One region of the Plantactinospora sp. ZYX-F-223 genome, then DNA from elsewhere that is predicted to be linked to it. Evidence: riboswitches for the same ligand, from Rfam matches in the RefSeq annotation. Region 1 holds a riboswitch; each other region holds the start of a gene.

Region 1 (12,854 bases):
TGCCCGTCCGGAAGGGTGGCGATCGGGGCCGTGAGAGGAATACTCTCGGTCGCGGCCCGCGTACTGATTAGGCGCCCGGACATGGGCGAGTGGAGGTGCTCGCGTGAGCCTGTCGATCGTCAAGTCGGTCTTGCCTGGTGGAGTTGTGGAGATCGCCCCTCGTGGAGAAATCGACGTCGATACGGCGTACGAGGTTCGTGAGGCGATCGCCGGAGTTCTGACCAAGGGGCGACCGTCCAGGATCGAGCTCAACATGCGACTGGTCAGCTTCATCGACTCCGTCGGCATCAGCGCCATGGTCGCCGGCTTCCAGACCGCAGAGGTCAGCGGCGTCAAGCTCGTGGTCACCGAACCGAGCCGGTTCGTCCACCGGCAGCTCTGGGTCACCGGGCTCCTCGGCCTCTTCGGCGCGCCGGAGCCCTACTTCGCGGGCGCCGCGGCCGCCGCCGAGGAGGTCAAGGTCCCCGGCGCCTGACCGTCCCCGGCCCGCGGTCTGATCATCGCGGACCGGGAATCCCACCCCTTACCGCGGATCGTCCAGTCCGGACAGATCCACATCGGACGCCTCGGTGACCGCCCGGATCGCCGTCACCGAGGCGTAACCCTCCGCCAGCCAGGCCACGTCCGTGCCCGGCTCGACGTACTGGCCGGATTCCTCCAGGGCGGTACGCACGAAACCCTTGCCGGCTTCGGCGACCGTCATCTGCACCTGTCCGAACCCGGCCAGGGTGCCTCGGCGTATCCCGCGCAGCCGCTCGTACGGCAGGTCGGGGGAGTTCACGTTCAGCACGCTCTCCACCGGTCCCGCGGTCAACCGGGGCAGCAGGTCCAGCGCCACCCGGGCCGCCGTCGCCCAGTGCCGCCGCTCGTCCCGGTCCGGTCGGGGGACGGCCACTGCCGCGCCGCCGCTGCCGGTGCTCGCCTCGTGCACGGAGAGTACGTCCAGGGAGACCGCCAGCCCGTGGCAGCCGTTCGCGGCGGCGGTGAACGCCGCACCGACCGTGCCGGAGTGCAGGACCGCACGGCCGGCGTTCGCGCCCCGGTTGATCCCGGAGAGCACCGCCGATGGTGCCGGCCCGAACGCCCCGTGCAGGGCGATCAGCGTGATCAGCGCCGGCGAGCCGGCCACCCCGTACGCCGGGACGCCGGGCAGCTCCTCGATCGGGTGCTCCTCGACGACCACCCGGCCGTCCCGCTCCACCGCGCTCATCGCGGCGCTCGCGCCGCTGGCCTCCTCGCTCGGGGCGGCCACCACCACGTCCAGCCCGCGCTGCACCGCCGTACGCGCCAGCCAGCGCAGCCCGGGAGCCGCGATGCCGTCGTCGTTGGTGACCAGTACCCGGATCGTCATGACGTCGTCGTCCGGTGCGCCAGCTCGTCGGGGGTCAGCCGATCCTGCCGGTCCACCCGCATCGGTGCCAGTTTCACCCGGTCGACCAGGCCGGCGATCGCGTCCGGCCGACCGGTGCCGAGCCCGTGCCGGGTGACGTTCAGCGCGCCCGCCGCCGCTCCGGTCCGGACCGCGAGCCGGATGTCGCCGCCCCGGGCCAGCACCGCCGCCACCCCGGCGGTCATCGAGTCGCCGGCACCGCGCGGGTCCGCCACCTCCAGCCGGGGCATGTCGAGTTGGGCCACCTCGCCGTCGACCAGTACCAGGGCCGGCTCCTCGGCCCGGCTGACCACCACCGACTCGGCCCCCTGGGCGTGCAGCGCCTGGATCACCCGGATCAGCTCCGCCTCGCCGTCGTCGGCGGCCAGGCCGTCCCGGAGCAGTTCCTCGTGGCTGACCTTGAGTACCGACACGCCGCTGTCCAGTACGGCCGCCAGGTGCGGACCGGAGAGGTCGGCGACCACCCGGCTGCCGTTGTGACCGAGGTCGGCGGCGAGCCGGCGGTAGATCTCCGGTGCGACCAGGGACGGGTGGCCGGGACCGCTGAGGATGCTGACCTCGGCGCCCAGCCCCTCGCTCAGCGCGAGGTTGTAGAGCTCGTCCAGTTCGTGCCGGGCGAGCGGATGGCCCGGCACCGAGGCGATCTCGTGGCGCTTGCCGTCCCGCCGCCGGTCGTGCACGTAGCCGCCGCTGCTGGACTCGCGGTGGATCGCCCGGAGGTCGACTCCCTCGCCGGCCAGCAGCGGTTCGAGCACCTGTCCGATCTCCCCGCCGAGCCCGGCGCAGAGCACCACGGGCACGCCCAGGCACTTGATCATGCGGGCCTGCCACACCCCCTGGCCGCCGGGGTGCAGGTGGAGCTCGGTCTCGTTGGCGGGCTGGTCGATGGTGACCGTCAACTGCGGATCAGGGGCAAAGACCATGACATGTCCGCTCATGCCCGTTAGGTACCCTGTTAGCCGCTATCCATGCAGCTCCGGGCCCTCGCTGGTCAGCCGCACGAGGGACCACCCGCCGCGCGTGCTCGTCTGCCACCCGGTGCGCCGGGTCCTCCCGGCTCCTACACTCAGAGGGTGCCGCGTACCGGATCTTTCCGATACCGGGTGCACGCGCGCTGCGAGCCGGCCGACGCGCTGCGGCTGCTCGGCGACGTGCGACGGCAGGGCGAGTTGCATCCGTTGATCGTGCGGGTGCGCCCCCGTCCGGCCGGGCCCGGAGTGCTGCGCAGCGACCTGGTCACCGACCGGCTGCGCTGGGGACCGTTCCGGTTCCAGGTCACCTACCGGGCCGACCTGCTCCGGTTGGCGGCCGACGAGCTGGAAATGGTGGCCCGGCAGTGGCCGCGTACCACGGTGCGGAACCAGACCCGGCTGACCCGCGAGGCCGACGGGCTGGTACGCGTCGACGTCGAGATCACCCTGTCGGCACCCGCACCGCTGTTTCGGTACGCGTTCCGGCAGGCCCGGGCCGCGCACCTGGACCTCGCGACCCGGCTGCCGGCCGCGCTGGCCGCTGCCCGGTCCTGACCGCACCTGCCCGGCCGATCCGGCCCCACGGCTTGTAGGTGGAGAGCACCGTGGCGATCACCAACAAGGTGCTGGAGACGATCGGTGCCGCGAGTAGGCCCTGCCGGGCATCCGGTGGAGTCGCCGCACCGAGTTCGGCGGCCTGGAGGTTCGGCAGCAGGGCGAAGAGCACCGCGCCGAGCATCACGGTGGTGATCACCATCTTGACCAGCACCCACCGGTGCCTGACCAGGCCCCAGGGCGTGAGCAGCGCGCTGGCGACTCCGACCAGCCAGGCGAGCACGCTCAGCGGCACGAAGACGGCCTGCCCGACCAGGGCCATCACCGGATAGACCACGTCCGGGTCGGAGCCGCGCGCCCCGGCCACGCCGAGGGTCAGCAGCACCACGTCGACCCCCAACCAGCCGACCGCGGTGACCACGTGCAGGGTGAGGAGGGCTTTTCGCCAGGGCGGAGAGAGCGTCATGCCAGTGATGGTGCCGGCGGAACCGCGCCGTGGCGTCGTGCGGATGTGGACGGCCCGGGTACGCAACTCGACGTACGGGCGGTCGCGTCCCGGCGCGCGACCGCCCGGAAGCCGATCGACCGATCGACCCGGTGCGGGCTCGCTGATCGTGAAACGCCGAGGGTGGGTCAGCCGCGGGGGGCGTACATGATGATGGCTACCCCGACGAGGCAGACGGCGGCGCCGGCCAGGTCGTAGCGGTCCGGGCGGAACCGGTCCACCAGTACGGCCCAGCCGAGCGAGCCGGCCACGAAGACGCCCCCGTACGCGGCGAGCACCCGACCGAAGTGCGGATCGGGCTGGAACGCCGCCACGAAGCCGTACCCGGCCAGTGCCAGCATGCCGGCGGCGACGAAGAGCAGGCCCCGATTCTCGCGTACGCCCTGCCAGACCAGCCACGCCCCGCCGATCTCGGCGACGGCGGCGAGCAGGAACAGCAGCAGCGAGCGCGCGATCGTCACCCGGTCATTGTCGCTGGCCGGAGTGCCTGAGTTGACGGGGGAGCCCGGCCGGGCGGGCGGGCGCGCCGGTTGCTCGTATCGATGGTTGTCTCTAAGCTTGGTCGGCGCCGTCACGCGACCGGTACGGGCTGGCCGGGTGTCGTGGGGGATCGATGATCATGGGAGCTGGTCACGGGAGTCCAACGAGGGCGGTACGCGCCGCGCGCGCCGGCCACTCGTCGTCGTAACAGCACTGCCGGCACGCGCCAGGGGCGGCGACGGGGCCGGCAGTCGTCCGAGAGGAACTCCCATGCGGATCTCCGCACCGTACCGTCGCGTCTCCCTGGCCCTGGCCACGGTGACCGCGATCGCCGCGAGCAGCGTCGCCGTGCTCGGCACCGGGTTGACGCCGACCGCGCGGGCCGCCGCCGGCTGCCTGGTCGACTACACGGCCAACCAGTGGACCGGTGGCTTCACCGCCGCAATCCGGGTGACCGCCGGGGACACCCCGGTCAACGGCTGGACCGTGACCTGGACCTACGGTGGCGACCAGCGGATCACCAACAGTTGGAACGCCCAGGTCAGCCAGTCCGGCGCGACCGTGACCGCCCGGAACGTGGCCTGGAACGGGTCGCTGCCGGCCGGTGGCTCCACCGAGTTCGGCGTGCAGGGCAGCTATGCCGCCAGTTCGGCGGCACCGACCGGGTTCACCCTCAACGGCGAGCCGTGCAACGGTGCCGAGCCGACCACTCCGCCCACGACGGCGCCGCCGACGACCAGGCCGCCGACGACTCCGCCCACCAGCGTCCCGCCGACGGTCACCCCGCCGCCGACGGTCCCGCCGACCACCCCGCCGCCGAGCGGCTGCGGTACGGCGGTGCTCTGCGACGGCTTCGAGAACCAGACCGGCACGGCGCCCTCCGGCGACTGGAGCGTCAGCTATCCGGACTGCTCGGGCAGCGGCACCGCCAGCATCGACACCTCGGTCGCGCACCAGGGCACCCGGTCGGTACGCATCAACGGCGCCGTCGGCTACTGCAACCACGTCTTCGTCGGCTCCACCCGGGACCTCGGCGCCGTCGGGGCGGTCCGCTACGCCCGGCTCTGGGTCCGGCACACCACCGCGCTGCCGACCTCGCACGTGACCTTCCTGGCCATGCGGGACGCCAACGACGGCAACCGTGACCTGCGGATGGGCGGCCAGAACGCCGCCCTACAGTGGAACCGGGCCTCGGACGACGCCACCCTCCCGGAGCAGAGCCCGAACGGTGTCGCGCTCAGCGCGCCGCTGCCGGTCAACCAGTGGACCTGCCTGGAGTTCATGGTGGACGGCGCGCAGGGCCGGCTCTCCACCTGGGTCAACGGCACCGCGGTGACCGGGCTGACCGCCGACGGTACGCCCACACACGACGTCGACGGACAGTGGTACAACCGGGCCAACTGGCGGCCGAGCCTCACCGACCTGCGGCTGGGCTGGGAGAGCTACGGCGAGGGCGCCGACACGCTCTGGTTCGACGACGTGGCGCTCGGCTCGACCCGGATCGGCTGCTGACCGGTGCACCCGGTCGGGGTTCCGGCCGGGTGCGAACCGAGAACCGCCGGCACTGCCCAGGGGTGGCGGGCGGTGCCGGCGGTCCGCGATCGGTGCCTCAGGTGCGGTCGATCAGTTCATCGACAGGTGCACGTGGTTGGTGTGGTCGCTGGACGGGTCACCGTTGCCCCCGTTGTACGTCTTCCAACCGCTGCTCGGCAGCCAGATCTGCTTGAACCAGATCACGTACAGCACGCCCAGTCGATCGGCGTTTCGCACGAAGTACGCCGCCAGGTTGTTGCCGTACGTCCGGTCGCCGCCGGTCGCCACCCCGCCGAACCCGTTCCGCTGGGCGGCGAAGTCGCACGCCTGCCCCTTCGGATGCTCGCCGCTGCCACCACTGCGGAAGCAGGAGACGAACCGGGTGAAGCCGGCCGCCTGGGCCTGCTTCAGCGCGTGCAGCGTCCGCGCGGTGATGCAGCCGCTGGTGGTCGGGTCGTCGAGACTGCACGACTCGTCGGGGAAGGAGCCGTCGGGATTGCGGGGTGCCGGTCGCGCCGACCCGCCGCCGCTGCCGCTGATCCCCGAGCCGGCGCCGCCGCTGTTGTTCGCCGCCGCCAAGGCCCGTTCGGCCTGCTTCTTGCGGGTCTCCATCACCTCGACCTGCTTGCGCTGCTCGCCGACCTCCTTGTCGAGCGCCGCCTTGGCCTGGGTCTCCTTGTCCAGGCTCTCCCGCAACCCGCGCAACTCCCGGCTCTCGTTCGCCGAGATGGTGTCGAGTGCGGCGGCCCGGTCCACCAGACTGGTCGGAGAACCGCTGTTGAGCAGGGCGGAGACCTGCCCGAGCCGACCGGTCCGGTACGCCATGTCGGCCATCTCGGCGACCCGTTCGCTCCGGGTCGCCACCTCGGTACGCAGCGCGGCGAGCTGCTGGTTCAGTTCATTCTGCCGCTTGACGGAGTTGGCCAACCTGTTCTTGGCGGTCAGGTAGCCCTTGCTGGCGGCCTGGAGCTGCTCGCGCAGGCTGTCGGTGCCTCCGTCGATGTCGTCCCCGCCGGGTGCCGCGGCCAGCGTCCCGGGGGTCGCGTACTCCGGTGCCGCGGCGGCGGGTGCGCCGCCGAGTGCCGCGAGGACCATGCCCAGGGCGACGGCCACGGTCGTCGCGGCCTTCCGGGGCGGTCTCGTGGCTCTCCGCGCGGACGCCGGAGCCTGTCGGGTGGGTGCCAGGAACGGCATATGACAATGTCCTTCCGTCAGCCGCCGACCGGGTTAGCTGACGGGTTCGGGACGGAAGATCCCTACCGCTGGAGCGGATGCACCCCTGGTACGTGGTTCCCCGGCTCGCGTGTGCGATTAGGCGACGGCCTCCGCAGGCGCCGGAGGGCGCCGCCCGGCGGAGACCGGAGCCGAGCCTACCGGCAGTTGCCGCCCGGGGATACGTGGCGTTGCCGGAGTTAGATTCGCGATTCTCCTACTTCGCAAGGATGTATCCGGACAAAAACCTCAAGCACCGGGTCGAAACTTAAGATGCCGCTAACTATCGGTGAGCCTCGACGTCTGCTGAGGCGGAATTCCGACAGTTTCCGGCCGGCCGCGCTGTGACGCAGCGTCGCGACCGGTCACCAGTCGGTGGGCCCGCAGCCCCCGGGGGCGGTGTTCGGCTCGACCTGGAGGGTGGCGTGCGAGATGTGGAAGTCCTCGCGCAACGCCGACCGGGCCGCGGCGAGTACGGTACCGACCTCCGCGTCGCTGTCCAGCCTCAGGTGCGCCGAGGCCACCTCCATGCCGGAGGTGAGGGTCCAGACGTGCAGGTCGTGTACGTCGCAGACCCCGGGTACGCCGGCCAGCCGGGCGCGTACGGCGGCCACGTCGAGGTGCTCGGGCGCGGCCTGCACCAGGATGCGTACGGCGGTCCGGCCGAGCCGCCAGGTGCGGGGCAGGATGAACAGCCCGACCGCCAGGGCCACGATCGGATCGGCCCAGCGCCAGCCGGTCAGGATGATCACCACAGCGGCGACGATCACGCCTACCGAGTTGAGCAGGTCCGCGAGCACTTCGAGGTAGGCGCCGCGCACGTTGATGCTCTCCCGCGCCCCGGCCCGGAGCAGGCCGAACGCGGCGGCGTTGGCCAGCAGGCCGAGCACGGCCACCAGCAGCATCGGACCGGCCGCGACCCGGGGCGGGTCGTCGAACCGGCGTACCGCCTCGACCAGCACGTAGAGCGCCACCCCGAACAGCAGTACCGCGTTGGCCAGCGCGGCCAGCACCTCCAGGCGGTAGAGCCCGAAGGTCCGCTGCGGGTCGCCGGCCGCCCGCCGGGCCGCCGTGATCGCGGCCAGCGCCATCCCGATCCCGAGCACGTCGGTGAACATGTGCCCGGCGTCGGAGAGCAGCGCGAGCGAGCCGGTGACCAGCGCGGCGACCGTCTCGACCACCATCAGGACGGCGAGCAGCCCGAAGGCGGCCCAGAGCCGTCCCCGGTGCCGTTCCGCCGCCCGGGTCAACTGCCCCCCGTGGTCGTGCCCGGCCCCCAACGCCCCCTCCTTCCGCCGTGGTCGCCCCCGCCGTCGATACTGCCGGCCGGGCGGCGGCGGGAACCCGTCCTGTGCGGAATCGGTGACCCGTCCTACCAGAGAACGACGGTGACCCGTCCCTACCGGAGAACGACGGACGGGCGTGCCCGGCTCACCCGTCGTCGCCGAGGGTGGCGACGATCGGGGCCCGGGCGGCCCGGCGGGCCGGCAGCAGGCTGGCCAGCACCGCCGCCGAGGCGGCCAGCGCGGCGCAGAGGGCGAGCTGCCCGACGGGTACGGCCGGCAGCCCGTGCCCGTAGCTGCTGATCAGGCCCATCGCCGCCGTCCAGCCGAGGCCGAGCCCGAGAGTGATCCCGGACAGCGCCCCGACCGCACCGGCCAGGCCCGCCTCGGTCAGCAGCATGGTCGCCAGTTGCCGGCGGGACAGGCCCAGCGCCCGGACCGTCGCCGACTCCCGGCGGCGCTCGACGACCGAGAGCGCGAGCGTGTTGCCGATGCCCAGCACGGCGATCAGCACCGACATGCCGAGCAGGGCCGCGAAGATCCCCAGCAGCTCGTCGAGGGTGCGGGACAGCGCGTCCGCCTGGTCGGCGAGACCGCGTACCCGGACCGCCGGTTGGTCGGCCAGGGCCGCGTCCAGCGCCTGCCGGCCGGCCGCCGTCGACACCCCCGGAGCGAGGTCGACCAGCAGCCGGTCCGGCTCCCCGGGGCCGTACGCGGCGACGAACGACGCCCAGGGGACCAGGGCGGCACCGTCGACCGGGCTGTCGTCGTAGACCGCCACCACGGTCAGCGGCCCCGGTGGGCCGAGGCCGAGCGCGATCCGGTCGCCGACCCCGATGGCCCGGTCGGCGGCGAGCTGCCGGCTCACCGCCACCGTGCCCGGGGCCAGCCCGGCCAGGCTGCCGGCGGTCACCTCGGGGCGGATCGGTCCGTGCAGCCGCTCGGGCGGTACCGCCCAGACCCGGATCCGGTCGTCCAGCGGCGAGTTGGCCAGGCGTACCTCGGCGACGGTGCCGAACGCCGGATCGGGGCGGAGCCGCTGCGCCAGCCCGGGCGGCAGCGGGCCGCGTACCGCCGCCGGGGAGCCGTCGGTGCGGACCCGGTCGAGTACGAAGTCCACCGGGAAGTTCTCGGCCAGCTCCCGTCCGGCCTGCTCCCGGGCGGTCGCCAGCAGCACGCTGAACATCGCCATCAGGGCCACCCCGATGGTCAGCGCGGTGCTGGTCGCCGCCGCCCGCCGGGGATTGCGTCGGGCGTTCGCTACGGCCAGCCGTACCACCGGACCGAAGACCCGGGCCGGCAGCCAGCCGACCAGCCGGACCGCCCGGGGGACCAGCAGCGGGGCCGCCACCACCGCGCCGAGGAAGGCGACCATGCCGCCGCCGAGCACCAGCGGCAGCCCGGGAAAGGCCAGCGGCAGCCCGACCAGTACGGCCAGCCCGCCGACCCCGGCCAGGCCGAGCGCGACGGCGATTCGGGTACGGCGGCGCCGGCCGCCGCCGGCCTCGACGGCGTCCCGGGACCGCAGTGCGGCCAGCGGCGCCACCCGGCTCGCCTCCACCGCCGGCACCAGCGCGGCCAGCACCGTGACCAGGGTGCCGAAGCCGAGCGCGACGAGTACGGTCGGCCAGCGCACCACCGGGGCGTGCAGCGGGATGTCCGAGGCGACCAGCTCACGACCCCGGATCAGCCCGTACCCGACGAGCAGGCTGGCCAGCAGCCCGCCGACCGAGGCGAGCAGGCCGAGGATGCCCGCCTCCAGGAGTACGGCGCCGCGCACCTGCGCCCGGGAGGCGCCGACGCAGCGGAGCAGGCTGACCTCCCGGACCCGCTGCGCGCCGAGCATGGCGAAGGTGTTGTAGATGACGAACGCCGAGACGGTGAGCGAGACCAGGCCGAAGCCGAGCAGTACGGCGAGGAAGCCGTCGACGTACTTGGCCGCCTGCCGGGCGAGCCGGTCCCGCAGGGCCGCCCCGGTCAGGGCGCGCGTGCCCGGGCCGACCGCCTCGGCGATCCGGTCCCGCAGCCGGGCCGGGTCGGTGCCCTCGGTGGCCCGGACCACCACCTGGGCGTAGTCGGCGGTACCGGTCAGCGTGCCGAGGTCGGCCGGGGTCAGCGCGGCGACGGCGGAGCCGCCGAAGAGCCGGTTCACCCCGAGGTCCAGCGCGCCGACCAGGCGCAGCCGGTGCGCCGTGCCGGCCCGGTCCAGCACGGTCACCGGGCCGTCGAGCGCGAAACCGGCGCCGGCCACGGTGGCCCGGTCCAGGGCGATCTCGCCGGCGCTGTGCGGCAGCCGTCCGGCCGCCACGTCGTACGGGGCCAGCGCGGCGTCACCCGGCACCGACAGGGCGTACCCGATGTGGTCCTGGCTGGTGATCAGCTTGCCGTTCCGGTCGAGTACGCCCAGCCAGGCCACCACCCGCCCGTCCACTGCCGCGACACCGTCGACGGCCGCCACCCGGCGTACCGTCGCCGGGGTGAGCAGCCCGTGCTCCGGCTCCACCACCACGTCCACGTTCCGGGCCGACCGGGCCAGATCGGTGTAGAACGCCGCCCGGGCGGTGTCGCCGTAGACCAGGGTGCCGGCGAGGAAGCCGACCGCCACCACCACCGCGAACCCGGTCAGCACCACCCGTACGGCGTGCGCGCGCAGCCCGGCCAGGGCGAGCCGGAGCAGCGGGCGGTTCATCCGCCGGGCCGGGCGACGGGGTGCACCGGTTCGACGGGGCGCATCGGGCCAGTGTCGCCGGAGGCGGGGCGCGGCGGCGCCGAGCTGTCGAGATGCGGACAGCCCGGCGCCGGCCCGACGTACGCGCGCTGCCGCGCGCGCGGCCGGGCCGCCGACGAGGAGAACGGACACACCCTCGCCCTGTACGCGGGCGGGATGGGACTCCGCAACGTCGCGCTCGCTCCGGACCTGACTGAATACTCCGGCCGGGGATTACGATCATGGATCGCTGCGGGCTTGCCGGGCGTAGCGGCTGGTCATGGCTTGGGCGTGGTGACGGCGCCGCCGACGTATTCGGAGAAGATCTCGCCGAGGACGCGCAGTGCGTTCGCGGCCGACTCGTCGGCATCGCCCAGGTTGTAGGAGCAGGTGACGAGCGTCTTCCAGAGGGCCCAGCCGCGCCCGTGCGCCCATGTCGCATCGTCGACGGACAGTCGCTCCCGGAACGCCTGCCGGCCGTCGGCGGTCAGCAATGTCCATGCGATCGCCAGGTCACAGGCCGGATCGCCGACGCCGCATGTCCCGAAGTCGATGACAGCCGCCAGCTCGCCGTCGTTGAGCAGGAGATTTCCCTGGGCGACGTCACCGTGGAACCAGCTCTCCACACCGTCCCAGCGTGCGTCCAGTGCGCTCTTCCAGATCTCGCGGGCCAGGTCGACATCGACATGGCCGTCGAGTGTTGTGAGCGCGCGTTGCGCTTGCCCATCGTAGGTACGCAGCGTGCCGCCCCGGTACCAGTTGTGCTGTCCGGGGCGGGGGCCGTCAGTGGTATCGATGCTCTGCAAGGCCGCCAGGAACTCGGCCAGGTCGAGCGCGAATCGGACGGGGGCGGCGATACGGTCCGTGCTCGCAGGTTCGCCGTCGAGCCATTGGTAGATCGACCACGGGTAGGGGTAGGCCTCGTCAGGTTCGCCCTTCACCAGTGGGGCGGGGATGGGCAGCGGGAGTCGGGGGGCGAGCGCCGGAAGCCACTTGTGTTCCTTGTCGACCGCCTCGGCGTACTCGGATGCGCTCGGCAGACGCACCAACATCTGCGGGCCGAGGTGGAAGGTCCAGTTGTCCCAGCCACCGTTGGCTACGGGCTGAACCGGGAGGTCGGCCCACTGCGGGAACTGGCCGGCGACGAGCCGACGCACCTGTTCCGCGTCGACGGCAACACGCTGGGGCGGGGGACCGAGATGCGGTGTGTCGCTCACTGAACATCCTTGTCTGACAAGGGAAGTTGGGGTGGGACCTGGACGACAGCCCGCCGCTTGGGCACACCCATAGCTACTCCGGCGGCCACCATCAATCATGGACGGTTGTGGACTGACCATGAGGCAGCGGTGCTGCCCGGCCACCTGGCGGTCACGCACCCGCCGTCGGGCGATGTGCCGTTCCCATCGCGCCCATGGCCCGATCACGGTCTACACCCGCTCGGCGTGCCGGGCTCGGTGCTGCTGTGCCGGAGTCAGGCCGCCCGCCTGACCGTTGGCCAGGTGTGCCCGGGTCGGCCCGTTCCACCCGTCGTACCGGCCTGCGTTGCGGGAGTCGGGGAAGTCGATCCACGGGCGCTGTGGCTCCGCCGGCTGCGAGGGTGGTGGCGGCGCTTCCTCGTGCCCGACCTGTGCTTCCCGGGCGATCCTGGCGTCCACCGTGGCAGCCCGGACCGCCCGGCGGAACTCGGCACCCGTCAGGGACGCACTCTCGGCGGGTGCGGTGTCGGCACGCGCCGATCGTGTGCTCCTACTACCCCGCCGGGGGTAGTAGGAGCACACGCAGGGATCCGAGTCGGGGCAGATCCATCGATGTCCGCACCAGCAATAGCGCCACAAGCGCCACCAGACCCGACGATGGCGGAATCTGGTCCCACGAACCTGTCCCATTCTTTTGCCCTCCCGTTCCGGTAAACAACAGGAAAGGGGGCGGTGCCCGTGTCCCGTACGAGCAACCGCCCCCGTTGACGGAAAGACAACCACTGCCGGGGCGGATCTTGCGGGCCACGCCCCCGGCATGTTGAAGCGGGCCGTTGTAATGGCTCCTCCGTCTGGCCTCCACCCTGGACCGTGACGTTGCGATAACGGAAGATGTACTAAGGACACTCGTGGCCTACATCCGGACGGAGGGGCGCAGTTGGCCGACACGAACGAGTTTCGTCATCTGTTGCGCAAGCTTCGGACAGAGCAAGGACTGTCTCAGGATGCCGTGGGCGCTGCGG
Region 2 (12,854 bases), on a different contig from region 1:
GACGCCGCCGAGCAGGTGCTGACCGATGCCGCCGTGCTGCTCGACCCGGCCACCGGCACCGAGGTGGCAGCCCGGTGGGGCCAGCTTCAGCTCGGGCTCGCGCTGGGGCACGCTAAGATCGGCCGGGCCGGCCAGGCATGGCGGGCATGGGACCTGGCCGATGAGACCGCCGGCCGGCTTGGCGCCGGATACGTGCACCCCTGGCTGATGTTCGGGACGACCGCTGTCGACGCATACGGCGTCACGGTGGAGGTCGATTTGGTGCGTCCGGGGGAGGCGGTCCGCCGCGCCGACCAGGTGCACTATTCGGCCCTGCCGTCCCGGACCCGCCGGGCGACGCACTTGGTCGATGCTGCCCGGGCCCACCTGCTCCGCCGCGAGGAGGTCGCCACCGTGCACCTGCTCGGCCGGGCGTTGCGGGAGAGCGTCGACACCGTGCGGCACCGACCGGATGCTCGGGTCGCCGTGATCGAGCTATCCGGGCGCCAGGGCACCATCGGCGAGGATGCCCGTGAACTTGCCCTAGCCATCGGCATCGGCGGGTAGGTGTACCACTGGGACACTCTGTCCCCGTCGCTCGCTGTGATCTCTCCTACCGTCTCCGTGCATGGGCGCGCGGACGGTGCTGTCGAGTACCGGTTGCATCCGTGTGCCCCGGCTGGCCCGGGGCTCCGTCCCCCGGAGTTCCGGGCCAGCCCACCGGATGAGGTTCGGAGTGGCGCACCGTGACTGTGCTCAGGGCGCCGTGGCACGCAGGAGGGTCCGCACGGTGAACCAGCAAACCCAGCAGCAGACCGAACAGACCGACGAGCAGGTGGTGGCCGAGCATCTCGCCGGGCATCGGTGTGCGGAGTGCGCACCCCGGGGCGGTTGTATGCGGATGCTTCGGGTCATCCGCCGCCGCCAGGCGCGTGTCGACCTCGCCGCCGCCCTCACCGCCCGGACCGGGGTGAGGGGATGGTGATCCGGCTGGTCCGACGCTGGCTGACCGTGGAGTGGCCGGTACCGATCGAGTGTGCCTTCGCCCGTCTCGTGCTGGGCACGCACGCGCTGCGGGGGTGCGGGCGGTGCGGGCCGGACGGCTGCCCGCTCTGGTCGTGGGCGATCGAGATCCACCGGCGGGAGCATGCGGTCCGGGTGCTGCTGGGCGGGACGCTGCCGGCGGCGGTAACGGCTGGCGACGTACGCGCGGCGCTGGAGCGGGTCCGGTGAGCATGGTGCCGGAGAGCGCCCCCGGCCTGGCCGTCGACTGGGCGTGGGCGACGATCACCACGCACGCGGAGGGGCGGCATTGCGGCGGCTGCCGGGGCACCTGGTGTCCGACCGCCGAGTGGGCGCTCTGGGCCGTCGTCACCGACCGGATCGTGCCCGTGGACCGGCGGCAGCTCGTCACGGTGGTGGCCCGGCAGGTGATGATCGCGCACTGGCCGCGTACGGTCGACGGCTGCCGGCCGTGCGGGCTGCCGGACTGCGGACGAATTCAGCTCGCCGGCACCTGGTTGGAGGTTGTCGGGGATGAGGCGGTGCCGGACTCGGTGAAGATCCTGCGGTCGACGCCGACCGACGCCGAGCTGCGCCGCATCACCGGTATGGACGAGCGGACGGTGGTGCACCGGATCGAGAAGGCCGGCGCGAAGCGGACGGCGTGCAACGAGACGGTCGCGAAGCTGTCGCCGATGGAGGGGACGACAACCGATCCGGCCAGGGTGACGTGTCAGCTATGCCGGTGAGCGTCCGGCCGAGAGCGTGTGCACCGATGCGCTTCGTCCGTGCGGCACAGGAGGTGGAGCAGGCGCCGGTGCTGCGCCGATCGGGGCGTGCGATCCCGAACGGGTAGGTGGAACCGGGTTCGGAGCTACCGGCGGACCGAGCAACAATTGCGCACCTACGAGCCGTACCGAAGGGAACAGCCAGCATGTCGAGCGATGTCAGCAGCGCAGAGCCGGAGACCCGTGGCGAGGCCGGATCCGCCGGCCCGGAGCTGATCAGTCGGGAGGTCCGGCTGGCCGCCCGGCCGCACGGCGCACCCGGCCCGGAGAATTTCGAACTCGCCAGCACCACCGTGCCGGCGCCCGGACCGGGCCAGATCCTGGTGCGGAACACCTGGATGTCGGTCGACCCGTACATGCGGGGGCGGATGGACAACCGGAAGTCGTACATGCCGCCGTTCCGGGTCGGTGCCGTCCTGGACGGCGGCGCGATCGGCGAGGTCGTCGCCTCCGAGGCCCCGGCGGTACCGGTCGGGGCGACCGTGTCGCACGTGCTCGGCTGGCGCGAGTACGCCGTACTCGACGCCGCCGCCGCCACCGTGGTCGACACCTCGGTCGCGCCCGCCGAGGCGTACCTCGGAGTGCTCGGCCTGCCCGGGCTGACCGCGTACGTCGCGCTCACCGACACCGCTCCGGTCCGTCCGGGGGACGTGGTCTTCGTCTCCGCCGCCGCAGGTGCGGTGGGCTCGGTTGCCGGACAGTTCGCCCGCAAGCTCGGCGCGGCCCGGGTGATCGGCTCGGCCGGCGGCCCGGAGAAGGCGAGGCGGCTGGTCGAAGAGTTCGGCTACGACGCGGCGATCGACTACCGGGCCGGTTCGATCGGTGCGCAGTTGGCGGCGGCGGCGCCCGACGGGATCGACGTCTACCTGGACAACGTCGGTACCGACCACCTGGCGGCCGCCCTGGCCGCGCTGCACGTCGGTGGCCGGGTCGCGCTGGTCGGCGCGATCAGCGTCTACAACGCGACCGCGCCGGTGCCCGGCCCGACCAACCTGGTGCTGGCGCTGACCAAGCGGCTCAGCCTGCGGGGCATGCTGGTGACCGACCACCTGGACCGGTTCGCCGAGTACCTTCCGCTGGCGGCGGGCTGGCTGGCCGACGGCACGCTGCGGACCGCGACCACGGTCCGGGACGGGATCGAGGCGGCTCCGGGCGCCTTCCTGGAGATGCTCGGGGGCGGCAACGTCGGCAAGATGCTGGTCCGGCTCGCCGACCAGACGCGTTAGCGACCGACCACGCCGCGTCCCAATGCGGGGTCCGGGAGGCGGCGCGGTGCTGGCTGGACCGGATGTCCTCGACCCGTCCCCACTGGGGTCCACGATGGTCGGTGCGGGCGGGACGGTGAGGTAACCGGACGGACATGTCCGAACCGGTTGCTCGACCCCTCCGGCCTGCCCGGGCCGGTCCTGCCGGCGCCGGTCCGGAAACAAATCGGCAATCTCCTCTATTCCGTTGCGGAAACACACCCCTTACAGACTCGGCGTCCCACGGATCTTCCTAGGGGGACGGCATGAGCGAGAGCGGTGGGCGATTCAGGCAGCTCGGGCTCCGTGGCCGTGCCGACGAGCGCGGCGAGGAGACGGCATGAACCAGCAGGACCAGTCCACGGTCAGCCGGCGGGGCTTTCTCCGCGCGGTCGGCGTCAGCGGCGGGGCGGGCGCGATGCTCGCCACGATGGGCGCGCTCGGGCTCGCCCCGACCGCCGCCTCGGCGGTACCGCCGTTCCGGGCACCGACCCGCGCCGACTTCAGCCTGACCGGCCGGTCCGGTGCCCGGGTGGTGGTGCTCGGCGGCGGCGTCGCCGGCCTCGCCGTCGCGTACGAGCTGGGCAAGGCGGGGTACGACTGCACGGTGCTGGAGGCGCGCTCCCGGGCCGGTGGCCGGAACCTGACCGTCCGGGGCGGCACCGTGGAGACCGACCTGGACGGGCACACCCAGCGGGCCAGGTTCTCCGACGGGGTCTACTTCAACGCCGGCCCCGGCCGGATCGCGCAGTGGATGGTCACCATGGACTACTGCCGCGAGCTGGGCGTACCGGTGGAGGTGTTCACCAACGCGAACGCGGACGCCTGGATCTACAACTCCTCGGCCGGGATGACCGCGCCGGTCCGCTACCGCACCGCCAAGGCGGACGTCTACGGGTACGTCTCCGAGCTGCTGGCCAAGGCGACCGACCAGGGAGCGCTGGACGACCGGCTGACCGGCGACGACAAGCAGCGGCTGCTCTCGTTCCTACAGAGCTACGGCGCGATCGGCGGGCGCACCAGCGGGTGGGCGTACACCGGCACCAGCCGGCGGGGGTACGCCAGCTATCCCGGCGCGGGCAACGACGCGGGGGTACCGCTGGATGCCCCGCCGCCGCTGTCCGACGTCTTCGCCAGCAACGTCGGCCGGTACTTCTCCTTTGAGCTGGGTTACGACCAGGCGATGCTGATGTTCCAGCCGGTCGGCGGGATGGACCAGATTCCCCGGGCGCTGGCGAAGGCGGTCGGCACGCACCGGATCCAGCTCGGCGCCGAGGTGACCGGGGTGACCGACCGGGGCGGCAAGGTCGAGGTGACCTACCGGCGGGGTGGCCGGGAGCGCCTGGTCCGGGCCGACTTCTGCGTGGCGACGCTGCCGCCGCACCTGATGGCCCGGGTGCCGCACAACCTCGGCGCCGACGTGACGGCGGCGCTCGGCAGCTTCCCGACCACCGCCTCCGGCAAGATCGGTCTGGAGTACCGGAGCCGCTGGTGGGAGCTTGACCAGCGGATCTACGGCGGCATCACGGAGACCGACCTCGACCTGTCGCACATCTGGTACCCGTCGCACGGCTTCCACGGCCGGCGGGGCCTGATCGTCGGCTACTACAACACCGGGGCGAACGCGCGGGCGTACAGCGCGCTGACCCCGATGCAGCGGCAGGAGCGGGCGGTCATGCAGGGCGTGAAGATCCACGGCGAGAAGTACCGCTCCGAGCTGGTGACGGCGTACTCGCACGCCTGGGACCGGACCCGCTACCTGGAGGGCGCCTGGACCTCGCCGCCACACGGCACCGCCGGCTACGACCTGCTGCTCCGGCCCGCCGGCCGGGTCTACTTCGCCGGGGACTGGCTGAGCCACGAGGTGGCCTGGCAGCACGGCGCGTTCGTCTCGGCCCGCTCGGTGGTCACCGCGCTGCACCAGCGGGTGATGGCCGGCTGACCCGTCGGCGGGCCACCACCTGCGTGACCGCCGGCCGATAAGAGCAGCGGCACCACCACCCGGCGACCGGGCGGCGGATCAGAGCAGCGGGGCGACGTCCCGGGTGATCGGTACGGCCAGCACGGTCGGGCTCTCCGTGCCGAGCGCGGACCGGAACGCCGCCCGGAACTCGTCCACCGACTCCACCTGGTGGGCGGTGCAGCCGTAGCCACGGGCGATGCCGGGGATGTCCAGACCGGGGAGTTCCAGTCCGGGTACCCCCGGCGCGTCCTCCAGTTCGGCGAAGGCCTTCAGCACGCCGTACTCCTGGTTGACCGGTACCACGAAGACGACCGGCAGCCGGTGCTGCGCGGCGGTCCAGAGCGCCTGCGGCGAGTACTGGAACGAGCCGTCCCCGATCACCGCCACCACCGGCCGGTGCTGCCGGGTGTCGCGCTGGGCGAGCGCGATGCCGACCGCCGCCGGCAGCCCGAAGCCCAGGCCGCCGCTGGCCATCTTGAAGTATGAGCCTGGTCGGGTGATGGTGAGTTGCCGGTGCAGCACGCTGAGGTTGGAGGGGGATTCGGGGACCACGATCCCGTCCGCCGGCCACTCTGCGGCGAGCGCGCCGAAGAGCGCCTCCGGGCTCAGCGGGGTGCCGGCGGCCCCGTCCGGCGCGCCGGCCCGGGGCGGTGGCATCGGCCGGTCGCTCGGCGGCAGCCGCTCGGCCAGCCCGGCGCAGGCCAGCGTGACGTCGCCGACCAGGCTGTCGCCGACCGGTGCCCGGGCCGCCTCGGCCGGGTCGTCGGTGACGTGCAGCAGCCGGGTGCCATCCGGCAGATAACCCCGCCGGCCGGGGACGTACGGGTAGTAACGGAACACCGGGGCACCGACCACCAGTACGGTGTCGTGGCCGACAAGTTTCTCGGCCAGCGGCCCGATCGCCGGCGGCAGCAGTCCCTGGAACTGGGGATGATCCTGGGGGAAGCCGACCCGGTCCGCGAACGGCGGCTGCCAGACCGGTGCCCGGCTCCGCTCGGCGAGGGCGACCGCCTCGGCCCAGCCGCCGCTGCGGTCGACCGCGGATCCGATCACCAGCATGGGGTTCCGGCTCGCCGCCAGGATCTCGGCGAACCGATCCAGTTCCGCCGGATCGGGCGCGACCCGGGTGCTCACCCGGCGTACCTGCGCGGTGCCGTTGGCTGGCTCGTCCCAGTCGTCCAGCGGCAGGGAGAGGTACACCGGCCCGGCCGGCGGCTGTACGGCGGTGGCGAGCGCCCGCATGAACGCCTCGGGAATGTCCTGCGCACGCAGCGGCTCGTGACTCCATTTGACGTACGGCTCTGGCAGTTGGGTCGGGCGCACGTTCGTCAGCATCGGCTCGGACAAATTCATCGTCCGGGTCTGCTGGCCGGCGGTAACGATCATGGGTGTCTTGTTGTGCCAGGCGGTGACGAGGCTGCCCATTCCGTTTCCGGTGCCGGGTGCGGTGTGCAGGTTGACGTGCACCGGCCGGCCGGTGACCTGGGCGTAGCCGTCCGCCATCGCGACCGCGGAGGCCTCCTGGAGGGCCAGAACGTAGGCGAAGTCGGCCGGAAAGTTCTTCAGGAATGGCTCCTCGGTGGAGCCGGGGTTGCCGAAGAGGGTGGTGAGGCCGAGGGAACGGAGCAGGTCGTAGGTCGCTTCGTGCACCGTTGTCATCGGAAGGAGCCTCCTGGAGTCCTCGTCCCATGCTCGGACCACCGCGTCAAGCCGGTCATTTCCGTCATACCGTACGCGTACATGATCATGCCGGTTTATCTGTGCGACCGTCCATCGCCCCGGGCCCGGTCGCCGGTCGTCCCGATCGCGCTCTCAAACGCTGTTTTCGCTGTTCAGTGGGGTTGGCAACGGCGGAAGGCGGCCAGTAATCTCGGCGGATCTGGTCCGGCCCCTTGGTCGCCATCTGGGTGACACCGGAGCAGACCCGCCGAGTCGTTCTGTAACGAACCGGGGACCCACAGTTATCTGGGGTGAATCCGCGAGCCGCTGGCCCGTGGTAGGGCGGCCTTCCCGCCCGAATCCGTCAGCTAACCCGGTAGGCGGTGTCGGAAGGAGTAGCTGTTCGTGCCGCACCACCCGGGCCCCGGCCCGTCCCCCCAGATCCCTCGCTGCGTCGCGGCTCCGCTCCCGGTCGCCGCGACCGTCCCAACCCGGACCGGCCGACCCCAGGCCGGCACCTGAACCTGGCCCGATAGCGGTCTGTGACGCGGAAGTCGTCGACGCGCGGGCGCTGCCGGGTCCGCCGGCCAACTGGTCGCGGTCCCGGTGAGGCCGCCGGCCGGTCGCGACGGATCGTGGTGGCGCTGATTCCGCCGGTACGCCGATAGCGGCGCTCCCACCGGCCGGCGCAACCGGCGGTCCGTCCGTACCGTCGGCCCGTTCCGCCGAATGCGTCGGCGGGCCTCTCCCGGACGATTTCGTCCCGTGCGATTCCGTGCGATTTCGCGTCACATTCCGGCAGCGACTGAAACGCCGCGTCATTCCTTGCCCCCCGGTAGCGGTGACGCGCATTTCCCCTGGAGGATAACGTTGAAGCACGCAATTAACGGGCGGTTCCGGACCGCCATGTCGGGCCGGCGCAACCGGCTCGCGCTCGCCTCGGCCGCGGTGCTCGCCGCTGCCGCGTCCACCGGGGTCGTCCTGACCTCGACCGGCTCGGCCGAGGCCCCGGAGACCTCGGCCGTCGCCGTCGCCGAACTCGGCATCCCGGCGGCGGGGCAGGCCGGAGCGGCTGTCACCACCGCCCCGGAGACCACCGCGCCGGAGACGACCGCCCCGGCGACCCCGGCGCAGCCGGCGACCACCGCGCCGGCCACCAAGGCGGCGAAGGCGGCCCCGGCCAGCACCCCGAGCAAGCCACCGGCGCCGCCGGAGTCGAAGCTGCTGGACTACCAGTTCCAGGCCCAGATCAACGGCTGGTACTGCGGCCCGGCCGCCACCCGGATCGCGCTGACCGTCCGGGACAAGCAGCCGAGCCAGGACGCCGTCGCCGCCGACCTCGGCACCACGATGAGCGGCACCAACTCGGCCGAGGACACCACCCGGGTGCTCAACAAGATCACCGGGACCGACTTCTACCGCACCACCGCCATCCCCGGCGGTGCGGCCACCCCGGCGCAGATGGACCGGCTCCAGGCGGACGTCGTGCACGCCGTCACCAGCGGGTACGCCGTGGTCGTCAACATCGCCGGCTCGGCAACCGACCTCGACGGCGGCTGGCACAGCTACCCCGGCGGGCACTACCTGACCGTGGTCGGCTACCGCGACGACGGCCGTACGGTGAAGATCGCCGACCCGGCCATCCCGGGCGAGGACAGCAACTACTGGATGACCACCATCGACCTGGCGAACTGGGCGGCCACCCGGGGCTACTCGTCCTGACCCGCCCCGCCCGCCGGTAGCACCGACGAGACGCCGGCCCGACGAGACGCCGGCCCGACGAGACGCCGGCCCGACGAGACGCCGGCCCGACCCACCCACCCGGACGACCCGTGCCGACCGGGGGTGTGGAGCGGGCCGGCGTCGTCGTGTCGTCGGCCGTGCGTGCCCGTGCTCAGGCGGGAATCACTGGCCCTGCCACACCGCCTGGGCGCCCGTGTCGCCGGTGCGGAACACGTAGTACAGGGTGATCCCGGCTGCCGCCAGGGACAGCACCCCGAGCACCAGGGTCAGCACCGGCGACCCCTTGGCAGCAGCGGCGGCCGGGCCGTCCCCGCCGCTCCCCTCGGTCCCGGCGGTCACCGGTGCGGCGGTGGCCCGTGGCTTGACCAGGAAGACCAGCGCGAGGGTCAGCACCCCGAGCGCGATCGTCGCGTACAGGGTGTTGGTGCCGAGGTCCTGGTGCTCCGCCAGCCGCGGCACGTACTCCGGGCTGACCCGGTTACGGGACTCCAGCCGGGCGAGGAACCGGTCACCGGAGAGCTTGGCCATCAGCGCGGCCAGCGGGGTGGCGACCGCGAGCAGTCCCAGCACCCAGCGCAGGTGCGGTCGGACGAACGGAACGAACGCGTACCCGACCGCGGCCAACGCGAGCAGTGGCACGAACACCACCGCGGCATGGACCAGGAAGGGGTGGGCGGGAATGCCCATGAACTCCTCAAGCACCGGCGCCTCCTCGGCGACAGATCGGCTGGCGAAAGCAAGGGGTGGACGGCAGGCGTACGGACCGGGCGGAGAGCAGGTCCGCCACGCCTGGCGGACTGGCGGCTTTCGAGAACGTTGACATGGTGCCCGGGGTGCCGACCGTTGACAAGGGTCGGACCGGTTCGGGCCGGTGCGGCGCCTCCCCGGAGGACGTGGTGGTGACCTGGTTCAAAGAGGACGGTCGTCCGCGCCGGGTGCGGGTGCCCGCTCGCCGACGACGTACTCGGTGTACTCGGCGACCGGGGTGAAGCCGAGCCGGTCGTACAGCTTGTACGCGGCGGTGTTCTCCGCGACGACGTTCAGCGCCACCGTGTCGACGGTCTCCAGCAGCCGCCGGCAGAGCGTCGCCACCACCGTGCTGGCCAGCCCCTGCCCCCGGTACGCCGGAGCCGTCGCCACGTTGCCCAGCGCGCCGACCCGGTATCGCGGCGACCAGACGTGCACCCCGGCGACGGCGACCAGTTCGCCGCCCCGGCGCATCCCCACGTAGTGGCCGGTCTCGACCATCCGGGGGTCGAACCAGTTGCCCGGATACGCCGCCCGGTAGAACGCGGTCAGTTCCGGTACGTCGGCCTCGGTGAGCACCTCGCCGCCGGGCGCCACCCGGGCCAGCCGGTCCGGGTCGGTGAGCGCCATCTTCAGGTGCGCCCCGCGCGACCTGACCGGGTACTCCCGGGCCAGCACCGCCGCGCCACCGGGGGAGAGGTGCGCCTCGAAGTGCCGGGGCAGCAGCGGGAGGAGGCCGGTGAGCAGTTCGGTGAGCACCGCCGGAGAGCGGTGCAGCGCCAGCAGCACCGGAGTGGGTCCACCCTGGTAGAGCAGCGCCACCGCATCGTCGCGCCGGTACCAGGTGGTGTACGGCCAGTAGAAGTCGTCGAGGTCGCCGAGTTCGTACGCGTGCAGGTGGGGGTCGCGGCGCAGCAGGCCGGCCAACTCGTTCCGGTCGTGGCTGGTCCTGATCATCGTCACCGGCGCATCATGGCACAGCCGCCGACCGTGCTCAGGAGACCGGCGCGGGGCGCGGCGACGGCACGGACCGCGTGGCGGCGCCGTCCAACTGCCGGCGGGCCTCGTCGAGGAACCCGTCGGCGTACCGCTGCTCCGGGAAGTCGCCGAGATAGCGGGTACGGGTCCGCCACCGGGTCTCGGCCAGCGGATCGCTGTCCAGCAGCCGGTCCAGTACGTCGTCCAGATTGGACATCTGCGAGTCCAGCACGTAGCCCGAGCCGGCCAGCGGGAACCCCGCGACGAACCGGTCACCCTCGCCGACCCGGTCGGTGACCGCGTACGGCTTGCCGGAGTAGAGGTAGTCGGAGATCACCGCAGAGACGTCCGAGACCAGCGCGTCGGAGGCGTTGACGCAGTCGACCAGGCTCATCTTCTTCGCCGCCTCGGCGCCGAAGACGTGCCGCCGTCCCGTGCTGGCCCGGTGCTCGGCGAGGAGCTGCTCGATCCGGGCGAGCTGCCGGGCCGACGCGGGATTCTGCGAGGTGTAGGGGTGGGCCCGCAGGATCACCGTCACGCCCCGGTCCAGCAGCCGGCGGACCAGGGTCTCGCCGACCGGCAGCGAGCAGTGGTCGACGTCGGCGTTGTGCCCGGTCCAGGTCGGCGTGTAGAGCACCACCTTGTCGGCCCGGTCCCGGATCGGCTCCCGACTGACCGCGATCGACTCCACCTGTGGCCGGCCGACGATGGCGAACTTCTCCCGGGGAATCGTCACGCCGTTGCGGGCGTACCGGTCGATCGCCGCCTGTCCGGCCACGAAGATCCGGTCGAAGATCGCGGAGACCGGGTTGGCGCTCGGCGCCTTGTCGCTGTCGCCGTGGTGCAACTGGATGTGCGTGAGGTGCGCGAACCGGATGCAGTGGCTGTTCTTGGCGCCGTGGTTGACGTAGAACGCCACCCGCAGACTCGGCACGATCGCCTCGTCGATCGAGCGCGGCGTCGGGCAGACCACCACCGGCGCCGTGGTCGCGGCCGAGATCGTCGGCAGGAAGTTCGGCTCCCGCAGCAGCACCATGAACGGCCGGCCGATCCGCTCCAGGTACGGCAGCCACATCATGACCTGGTATTCCGAGCCGGGCGGCGCGGAGAAGTAGAGCAGGAACTCCGGCCGGTGCCGGCGGAGCGCCTGGGTGACCGCACTCTGCCCGCCGGAGGGCCGCAGCCGGCGCAGCGCGATCGGCCCGACCGCACCGATCGCGGCGGCCGCGCCGACCAGCACGGTGAGCACCAGGACGGGCCAGACCGGCAGGGTCAGCGCCGCGCTGCCGGCGAGTGCGACCAGTAGGACCAGCACCGCCGGGCCGAGCCGGTCGGCGACCAGCAGTGGCGACGACCGTACGCCGAGGTTGGCCGAGCGGACCTCCAGCTCGGCGGCGTCCCGCAGCGGCCGCTCGGCCAGGGTCAGCCCGAGCAGAGCCGCTCCGGTGAGCGCCAGCGCCACCCAGTTCAGCCGGGCCTCCGGCACCTGGTGGGCGTATCCGACCAGGACCCCGGCGATCAGCAGAACCGGCTCGGCGACCAGGTCGGCGCGCGGGTTGATCCGGCGCTCCAGCCAGACCGCGCCCGCACCGGCCACCGCCAGGGCGAGGCCCGGCAGCTCGGCCGAGGTGAGGGCGAGGACCAGGAAGGACAGCACGGCCAGGCCGGCACTCAGACACCGGACGGTCAGTTTCCTGACCAGATCGCCACGCATGCGCTTCCTTCCGTGAGGCGGATCGCCGGATGGTGCCCCGACGTGCGGGGCCGGGCTAGGCGGTGCCGACCCGGGGCGGCGGCACCAGTTCGGTGGAGCGTTGCCGGCCGATCCGGCCGAGCCCGGGGTCCTGGCCCGAACCGTCCGGAGCGGTGCCGCTCGGCTCGCCCGGCTGCCCGTCCGGAGCGGTGCCGTTCCGCTTGCCCGGCTGCCCGTTCGGCTCGGTGGGCTGGCCGGTGGTGGGCTCGGCGGCCGGGTCGCCGGGGGAGCGGCGGACGTCGACCACCTGGCCGGTCAGCCCGGAGAGCAGCACGTCCAGTGAGACCCGGGCCACCGTGTCGGCCGCCAGCAGGGTGTGCTCCGGCTCCTCCCCGAACGCCCGGGTCCGCATCGGGGTCGCGGTCCGCTCCGGGTTGACGCAGTTCACCCGTACGCCGAACTCGGACCACTCGTCCGCGAGCGCCTGGGTGAGGTTGACCACGGCGGCCTTGGTGGCGGAGTAGAGGGCGTACCGGGCCCGGCCCCGGGTGTAGGAGCTGGAGGTGTAGAGCAGCAGTTGGCCCCGGGTCTGCCGCAGGTAGGGCAGCGCCTGCCGGGCGATGTCCACCGGGGCGACCAGGTTGACCTGGAGCATGTGCGCGATGGTCGCCTCGTCCATCTCGGCGAGCGCACCCATCCGGAGCACCCCGGCGGTCACCACCACGTGGTCGATCCGGCCCGTCGCCTCGAACGCGCCACGCAACGCGGCGGCGACGTCCTCGCCCCGCTCCACGTGGGTGCCGGTGCTCGACCGGCTGACCGGGAACACGTCCGCGCCGTAGCTCCGGGCGACCTCGGCCAGCCGCGCTCCGATGCCGTGGCTGCCGCCGAAGACCACCACCGTGCGGCCGCTCAACTCCTCGACGTACGCCCGCTCGTCGCGCAGCCGGGGCGCCTGGGCGGCGGCGAGCTGGAAGAGCTTGTCCGCCAGGTGTACGTCGACCGGGTGGGTCACCTTGATGTTCTCGTCCGAGCCCTCGATGACCTTGATCGGCACC
Region 3 (5,510 bases), on a different contig from region 1:
TCATGCACTCACCCTCCCCCCGGGTACGGCGGCGAGCGCGCTGCCACTCGCTCGGATCGGTCGCGAACCACGCCGTGCCGCCTCGTTTGCAACTACGGCCACGGCGAGTAACGTCCGCCCCACCTGCAACTATGGCTCCGCGTCATCACAGAGCCACTCTCCGGATGCAAAGGGTGTTGGCAATGGCGTTTCGTGGACTGCGACCGTCGTCGCGTTCCGGCATGACCGGCATGGCGAGCATCTTTCTCGTCCTGCTGCTCGGACCCGGTCCGGTCGTGGCGGCACCCCCGGGCTCGGCCGGAGGGTCCGGCGGACCGGGCTGCGTCGAGACGACCGAGGCTCATCCAAATGGGAAAGTGCGGCCCGGAGCGGCGCACACCACCGAGCCGAACGAGCTGACTCCGACCGAGGCCGCCGAACTGGATCGTGCGGTGGACTCGGCGTACGCACAACGGGTCGGGGTGGCACCGCTTGGCATATCGGCGAGGCTCAGGATCACCGTCAACGTGGTGTTCCACGTGATCAGCGAGCGGCGGACCCGGGCCGACGGGGACATCCCACTGTCACTGATCAACGCCCAACTGAAGGTGTTGAACGACTCGTTCGGCGGGCGTACCGGTGGGGCCTGGACGCCGTTCCACTTCAGGCTGAGGAAGGTGAACCGGGTGGTGAACCCGGCCTGGTATCCGATCGTGCCGGAGAGCCCGGCGGAGGCGCAGATGAAGCGTGCGCTGCGGGTCGGCGGCAAGCACACCCTGAACGTCTACACCGGACTACTGGACGACGAACTGCTCGGCTGGGCGTCCTTTCCGAAGCGCGAATTCGACCCGCACGACGGGGTGGTGGTACTCGCCGAGTCGCTGCCGGGCGGCACGGCGGCGCCGTACAACGCGGGCGACACCGCCACCCACGAGATCGGACACTGGCTGAACCTCTACCACACCTTCCAGGAGGGCTGCGCGGGTCGAGGCGATCACGTCTTCGACACGCCCGCCGAGGCGGAGCCGGGCTTCGGCTGCCCGCAGCGACGGGACACCTGCACGACGAGGCCGGGCCTCGACCCGATCCACAACTTCATGGACTACTCGGTCGACGCCTGCATGTACGAGTTCACCTTTGGGCAGGCGCTCCGGATGCTCAGGGCGTGGAAGGCGTTCCGCGAGCCGTAGGTCAGGACGCCGGGACCGGCGCCTCTTCGACGGCCCGGCGCCGGCCGCGTCGCTTTGGCGCGGCGGCGGCACTGCCCTCGGGACCGCCGGCCGCGCCGGCCGGGTCGAGCCAGACCTGCACGGCGGGACGCTCGGACCGGTCTCCGGCGGCGAGCGGCGTGGCGCCGTTGCTGCCGTGCCGGGCGACCATCGCCACGTCGACGGTGAACTCGAAGAGCCGCCAGTCGACCTGCGGTGCGGCCCGCAGGTTGCCGGCGAGCTGGTCCACCCGCGCCTGGTCGGTCACCGGTCGGGCCCGGCCGGCGACGTACGCCTCGTCGTCGCTGTCCTCGGGAGGGAACGAGTGCAGCGCGTAGCGCCCGTCCCGTTCGAGGTCGCGCCGCTTCGGAGAGTCGACGACGAAACAGAAGAGTCCCTCGTCGGTGATGACCGGGGACACCGGGTGCACGCGCGGCCCACCGTCGGCGCGCACGGTCGCCAGGTAGCCGAGACCCGGGCCGTACTGCTGGATGAGGACGCGGATCGCGTCGGCGAGTCGGGGCTCGTCAGAGGCGAATTCGGACCAGGATGCCATGGGTACATTCTATCGAACACATGTTCGATCACCTACCCCGATCCCACCCATCGGCGAGGTCGCGGCCCGTCGACTTCGCACGACTCGCTAAGGTGATCCGGTGCTGCTCTCCGACCACGACCTAGTGATCGAGATCAAGGCGGGCACGCTCGCGCTCGAGCCGTTCGAGCCCGCGCTGGTGCAGCCGTCGAGCATCGACGTACGCCTGGACCGGCTCTTCCGGGTCTTCAACAACCACCTCTACACGCACATCGACCCGGCGGTGCAGCAGGACGACCTGACCTCGCTGGTCGACGTGCCGGACGGCGAGCCGTTCGTGCTGCACCCGGGTGAGTTCGTGCTCGCCTCCACGCTGGAGGTGATCTCCCTCGGCGACCAGTTGGCGGGAAGACTCGAAGGAAAATCGAGTCTAGGCCGGCTCGGCCTGCTCACCCACTCGACCGCGGGCTTCATCGACCCCGGCTTCTCCGGGCACGTCACGCTGGAGCTGTCGAACGTGGCCAACCTGCCGATCCGGCTCTGGCCCGGGATGAAGATCGGTCAGCTCTGCATCTTCCGGCTCTCGTCGCCGTCCGCCCACCCGTACGGGTCGGCCGTCTACGGCTCGCGCTACCAGGGGCAGCGCGGCCCCACCCCGAGCCGCTCCTGGCAGAACTGGCGCACCTGGCCCACCCGCTGACGCTGCGGTCGACAGCGGCAGCACGCCGGCACCGAACGGCCCGGACCGGGCCCGACCGGAAGCTGGAACGCGAACCAGGACCGAACGGCAAGAACCCCCGCCGCAGCTGAGCTGCGCGACGGGGGTTCTGCCGTTGACTCGGTCCGACAGGCGTCAGCCGGGTCTGCCGAAGCTGTGGATCTCGCCGTCGTCCATCCGCTTCATCTTGATCGGTTCGCCGGCCCGGGAGGCGTGCACGATCCAGCCGTCGCCGACGTACATGCCGACGTGGCTGAGGTCGGCGTAGTAGAAGACCAGGTCACCGGGGCGTAGCGCGGAGCGGCTGATGCTGGCCGTCTGGCTGCGCTGCGCCCGGGCGTTGTGCGGCAGCGATACGCCGCCCTGGTTCCAGGCCGCCAGGGTCAGGCCAGAGCAGTCGTACGAGCCGGGGCCTTCGGCACCCCACTTGTACGGCTTGCCGATCTGGGCACAGGCGAACTTGACCGCCTTGCCGGCCGCACCTCCGGGGTAGGTGGCCGGGCAGGGTGCGGGCCGCAGCGGGCCGGCCGAGCCGTTCCCGTACGCCTGGATCCGCAGCTTCTGCAACCGCTCGACCTCGGCGTCGATCTCCTTCTTCTTCGCCGCCAGCTCTTTCTCGGTCTTGGTCAACTGGCTGACCAGCCGGTCCAGCGGAGCCTTCTGGGAGGCGTACTTGTCCTTGAGGTCGACGACCGCCTGCACCTCGCGCTGCTGCTGCCGCGCGAACTGGTCGAGCACCGAGAGCTGGCCGACCAGCGCGGTCGGCGACTTCGAGGTGAGCAGAGCGTTGACCGCCGAGGCCTTGTCACCCTTGTACGCCTGCACCGCGAAGTCGCTCACCCGGTTCATCGCGGCGTCGATCTGCGACTGGAGCGGGGCGATCTTCTTCTGCAGGGCGGCGGCCTGCTTCTTCTTCGCGGCCAGGTCCTGCCGGGTGGCGTTGTGCTTCTCGACGACCGGCTCCAGCTTGCGCCAGGCGGTGTCGATCTGCTGCTCGATCTCGGCCACCGACGGTTCGGCGAGCGCCGGCGTCGTGCCGGTGAGCAACACCGCGGCGCTGGCCAGTGCGGTGAGCGCGATGGCGAGAATGGACCTTCGAGGGCGCGGTTTCGCGTTCCCGGCGTCGGTGGATGCCGACCGGAGGGATGGCGACCGCGACGGGGCAGGGGGAGCCACCGGGGTCCGTACTCCTTCTTCCGTAGCCCGCCTACCGGGTTAGCTGACGGGTTCGGGCGGGAAGATTGTCGCCCTACCGCGTGAGACGCGGATTCACCCCATGAAGCTCGGGTCCCCGGTTCGCTGAGTGTGACGATTCGGCGGTGTCGAGACGTCGCCGCCCGGCTAGGCGGCCTGCCGTCGGCTCGACGGTCCCCAACACTAGAGAAGGGTGTTATCCAAACGCAACCCCGTGATCTGAGTCGATTCGTTAGGTATCGGACCGGTCGCTGACGGTGGGAGCCACTGGGACACGCCGAACACGCTGCGTGTCGGTGAAAGTTTTCTGCATAGCGACGAGCTTTGTCGGCAGGTATTGACGGGCACCGGTCCCGGGTGGAGGGTGATCTTCAGGCCCACCCCCGGCTCATGGAGGTTCGATGCTTCCCACCAGACACCCGCTGAGCAGGAGAATCGCGATCGGGGCCGCGGTCGTCGGCGCCGCCGCGCTGCTGCCGGCCAGCCCCGCGCCAGCCACCGTCACATCCCCCGACACCCGGCAACAGGAGTACGCCGCCGCGGCGGCCGAGTTCGGCGTACCCGAGAGCGTGCTGCTCGGCGTCTCCTATCTGGAATCTCGCTGGGACACGAACGCCGGCACGCCGAGCACCAGCGGCGGGTACGGCCCGATGCACCTGACCGACGTCGCCGGGCTGGCCGCCGAGCCGGAACACCCCGAGCACGGCGAGGACCGGCGCGGTGACGACGCCCGACCCGCCCGACCGGTGACCGGACCGGCCGGCCCGTACGCCGACCGGACCGGCGACGCACCGCCCGGCGGGCAGACCCTGGACGCCGCCGCCGCGCTGACCGGGGTCGACGAACACCTACTCCGCGCCGAACCGGCGGCGAACATCCGGGGCGGGGCGGCGCTGCTGGCGTCGTACCAGCAGGCGCTGGCCGCGCCGACAGGCCCGGCCAGCGACCCGGCGGCCTGGTACGGCGCGGTGGCCCGGTACGCCGGCAGCGACCGCGCGGACGCCGCGGCGGCCTTCGCCGACGAGGTGTACCGGACCCTCGCCGAGGGCGCCACCCGGACCACCGACGACGGCCATCGGATCACCCTGCCCGGCCGCCCCGGGATCGCACCGCAGCGCTCCTGGTTGGACCGGCTCGGCCTGCCCGGCACGCCCCGCCCGGACGGGCTGGAGTGCCCGCGCGACATCTCCTGCGAGTGGATCCCGGCCCCCTACCAGGCGTTCGGGGACGGCGACTACGGCAACCACGACCTCTCCGACCGGCCGGGCCGGCAGAAGATCGAGTACATCGTCATCCACGACACCGAGGGCAGCTACGACACCACGCTGCGGCTGGTGCAGGACCCGACCTACGTGAGCTGGCAGTACACGCTCCGCTCGGCGGACGGGCACATCGCGCAGCACGTGAAGGGCAAGGACGTGGCCTGGCACGCCGGCAACTGGTACGTCAACGCCAAGGCGATCGGCCTCGAACACGAGGGCTTCGCCGCCCAGGGCACCTGGTACACCGAGGCGATGTACCGGACCTCGGCCAAACTCGTCCGCTACCTCGCCGACCGGTACGACATCCCGCTGGACCGCGACCACGTCATCGGGCACGACAACGTCCCGGGCATCCTGCCGGCGAACGTGCGCGGCATGCACTGGGACCCGGGCCCGTACTGGGACTGGTCGCACTACTTCGACCTGCTCAAGGCGCCGTTCCGGGGCGTCGGCATCCCGGCCGCCGGCCTGGTCACCATCGACCCGGACTTCGCCACCAACCGGCCGGCCTTCACCGGCTGCGAGACCGCCGGGGTGCCGTGCCCGGCCCGGGGATCGTCGTCGGTGATCCTGCGTACCGCGCCAGCCGCCGACGCGCCGCTGGTGAACGACAT

Evidence for each region. Region 1 has a riboswitch for cyclic di-AMP ahead of AAH979_RS28335 (hypothetical protein). Riboswitches for the same ligand answer to the same signal wherever they lie in the genome.
Region 2: linked by a shared signal. The riboswitch ahead of AAH979_RS14285 (C39 family peptidase) and the one ahead of AAH979_RS28335 (hypothetical protein) in region 1 are both predicted to bind cyclic di-AMP.
Region 3: linked by a shared signal. The riboswitch ahead of AAH979_RS27505 (C40 family peptidase) and the one ahead of AAH979_RS28335 (hypothetical protein) in region 1 are both predicted to bind cyclic di-AMP.

Annotation. Positions count from the first base shown of each region.
Region 1 covers NZ_JBDJAV010000031.1:62,122-74,975, reverse strand. Annotated here, with positions in the region: gene AAH979_RS28370 (STAS domain-containing protein) at 104-475, shown strand; gene AAH979_RS28365 (5'/3'-nucleotidase SurE) at 524-1,351, opposite strand; gene AAH979_RS28360 (PfkB family carbohydrate kinase) at 1,348-2,328, opposite strand; gene AAH979_RS28355 (SRPBCC family protein) at 2,464-2,916, shown strand; gene AAH979_RS28350 (hypothetical protein) at 2,804-3,382, opposite strand; gene AAH979_RS28345 (YnfA family protein) at 3,550-3,882, opposite strand; gene AAH979_RS28340 (cellulose-binding domain-containing protein) at 4,172-5,413, shown strand; gene AAH979_RS28335 (hypothetical protein) at 5,525-6,529, opposite strand; cyclic di-AMP (ydaO/yuaA leader) riboswitch at 6,635-6,762, opposite strand; gene AAH979_RS28330 (cation diffusion facilitator family transporter) at 7,012-7,926, opposite strand; gene AAH979_RS28325 (FtsX-like permease family protein) at 8,078-10,618, opposite strand; gene AAH979_RS28320 (aminoglycoside phosphotransferase family protein) at 10,915-11,853, opposite strand; gene AAH979_RS28315 (hypothetical protein) at 12,064-12,291, opposite strand; gene AAH979_RS28310 (helix-turn-helix transcriptional regulator) at 12,770-12,854, shown strand, end outside.
Region 2 covers NZ_JBDJAV010000012.1:42,350-55,203, forward strand. Annotated here, with positions in the region: gene AAH979_RS14250 (helix-turn-helix transcriptional regulator) at 1-546, shown strand, start outside; gene AAH979_RS14255 (hypothetical protein) at 770-964, shown strand; gene AAH979_RS14260 (hypothetical protein) at 958-1,212, shown strand; gene AAH979_RS14265 (hypothetical protein) at 1,209-1,730, shown strand; gene AAH979_RS14270 (NADP-dependent oxidoreductase) at 1,916-2,995, shown strand; gene AAH979_RS14275 (FAD-dependent oxidoreductase) at 3,354-4,955, shown strand; gene mdlC (benzoylformate decarboxylase) at 5,034-6,635, opposite strand; cyclic di-AMP (ydaO/yuaA leader) riboswitch at 6,892-7,033, shown strand; gene AAH979_RS14285 (C39 family peptidase) at 7,506-8,357, shown strand; gene AAH979_RS14290 (hypothetical protein) at 8,541-9,080, opposite strand; gene AAH979_RS14295 (GNAT family N-acetyltransferase) at 9,288-10,082, opposite strand; gene AAH979_RS14300 (CDP-glycerol glycerophosphotransferase family protein) at 10,120-11,817, opposite strand; partial or broken gene AAH979_RS14305 (bifunctional cytidylyltransferase/SDR family oxidoreductase) at 12,086-12,854, opposite strand, start outside.
Region 3 covers NZ_JBDJAV010000030.1:2,831-8,340, forward strand. Annotated here, with positions in the region: gene AAH979_RS27490 (zinc metalloprotease) at 183-1,169, shown strand; gene AAH979_RS27495 (pyridoxamine 5'-phosphate oxidase family protein) at 1,171-1,743, opposite strand; gene dcd (dCTP deaminase) at 1,844-2,422, shown strand; gene AAH979_RS27505 (C40 family peptidase) at 2,576-3,616, opposite strand; cyclic di-AMP (ydaO/yuaA leader) riboswitch at 3,629-3,769, opposite strand; gene AAH979_RS27510 (peptidoglycan recognition family protein) at 4,036-5,510, shown strand, end outside.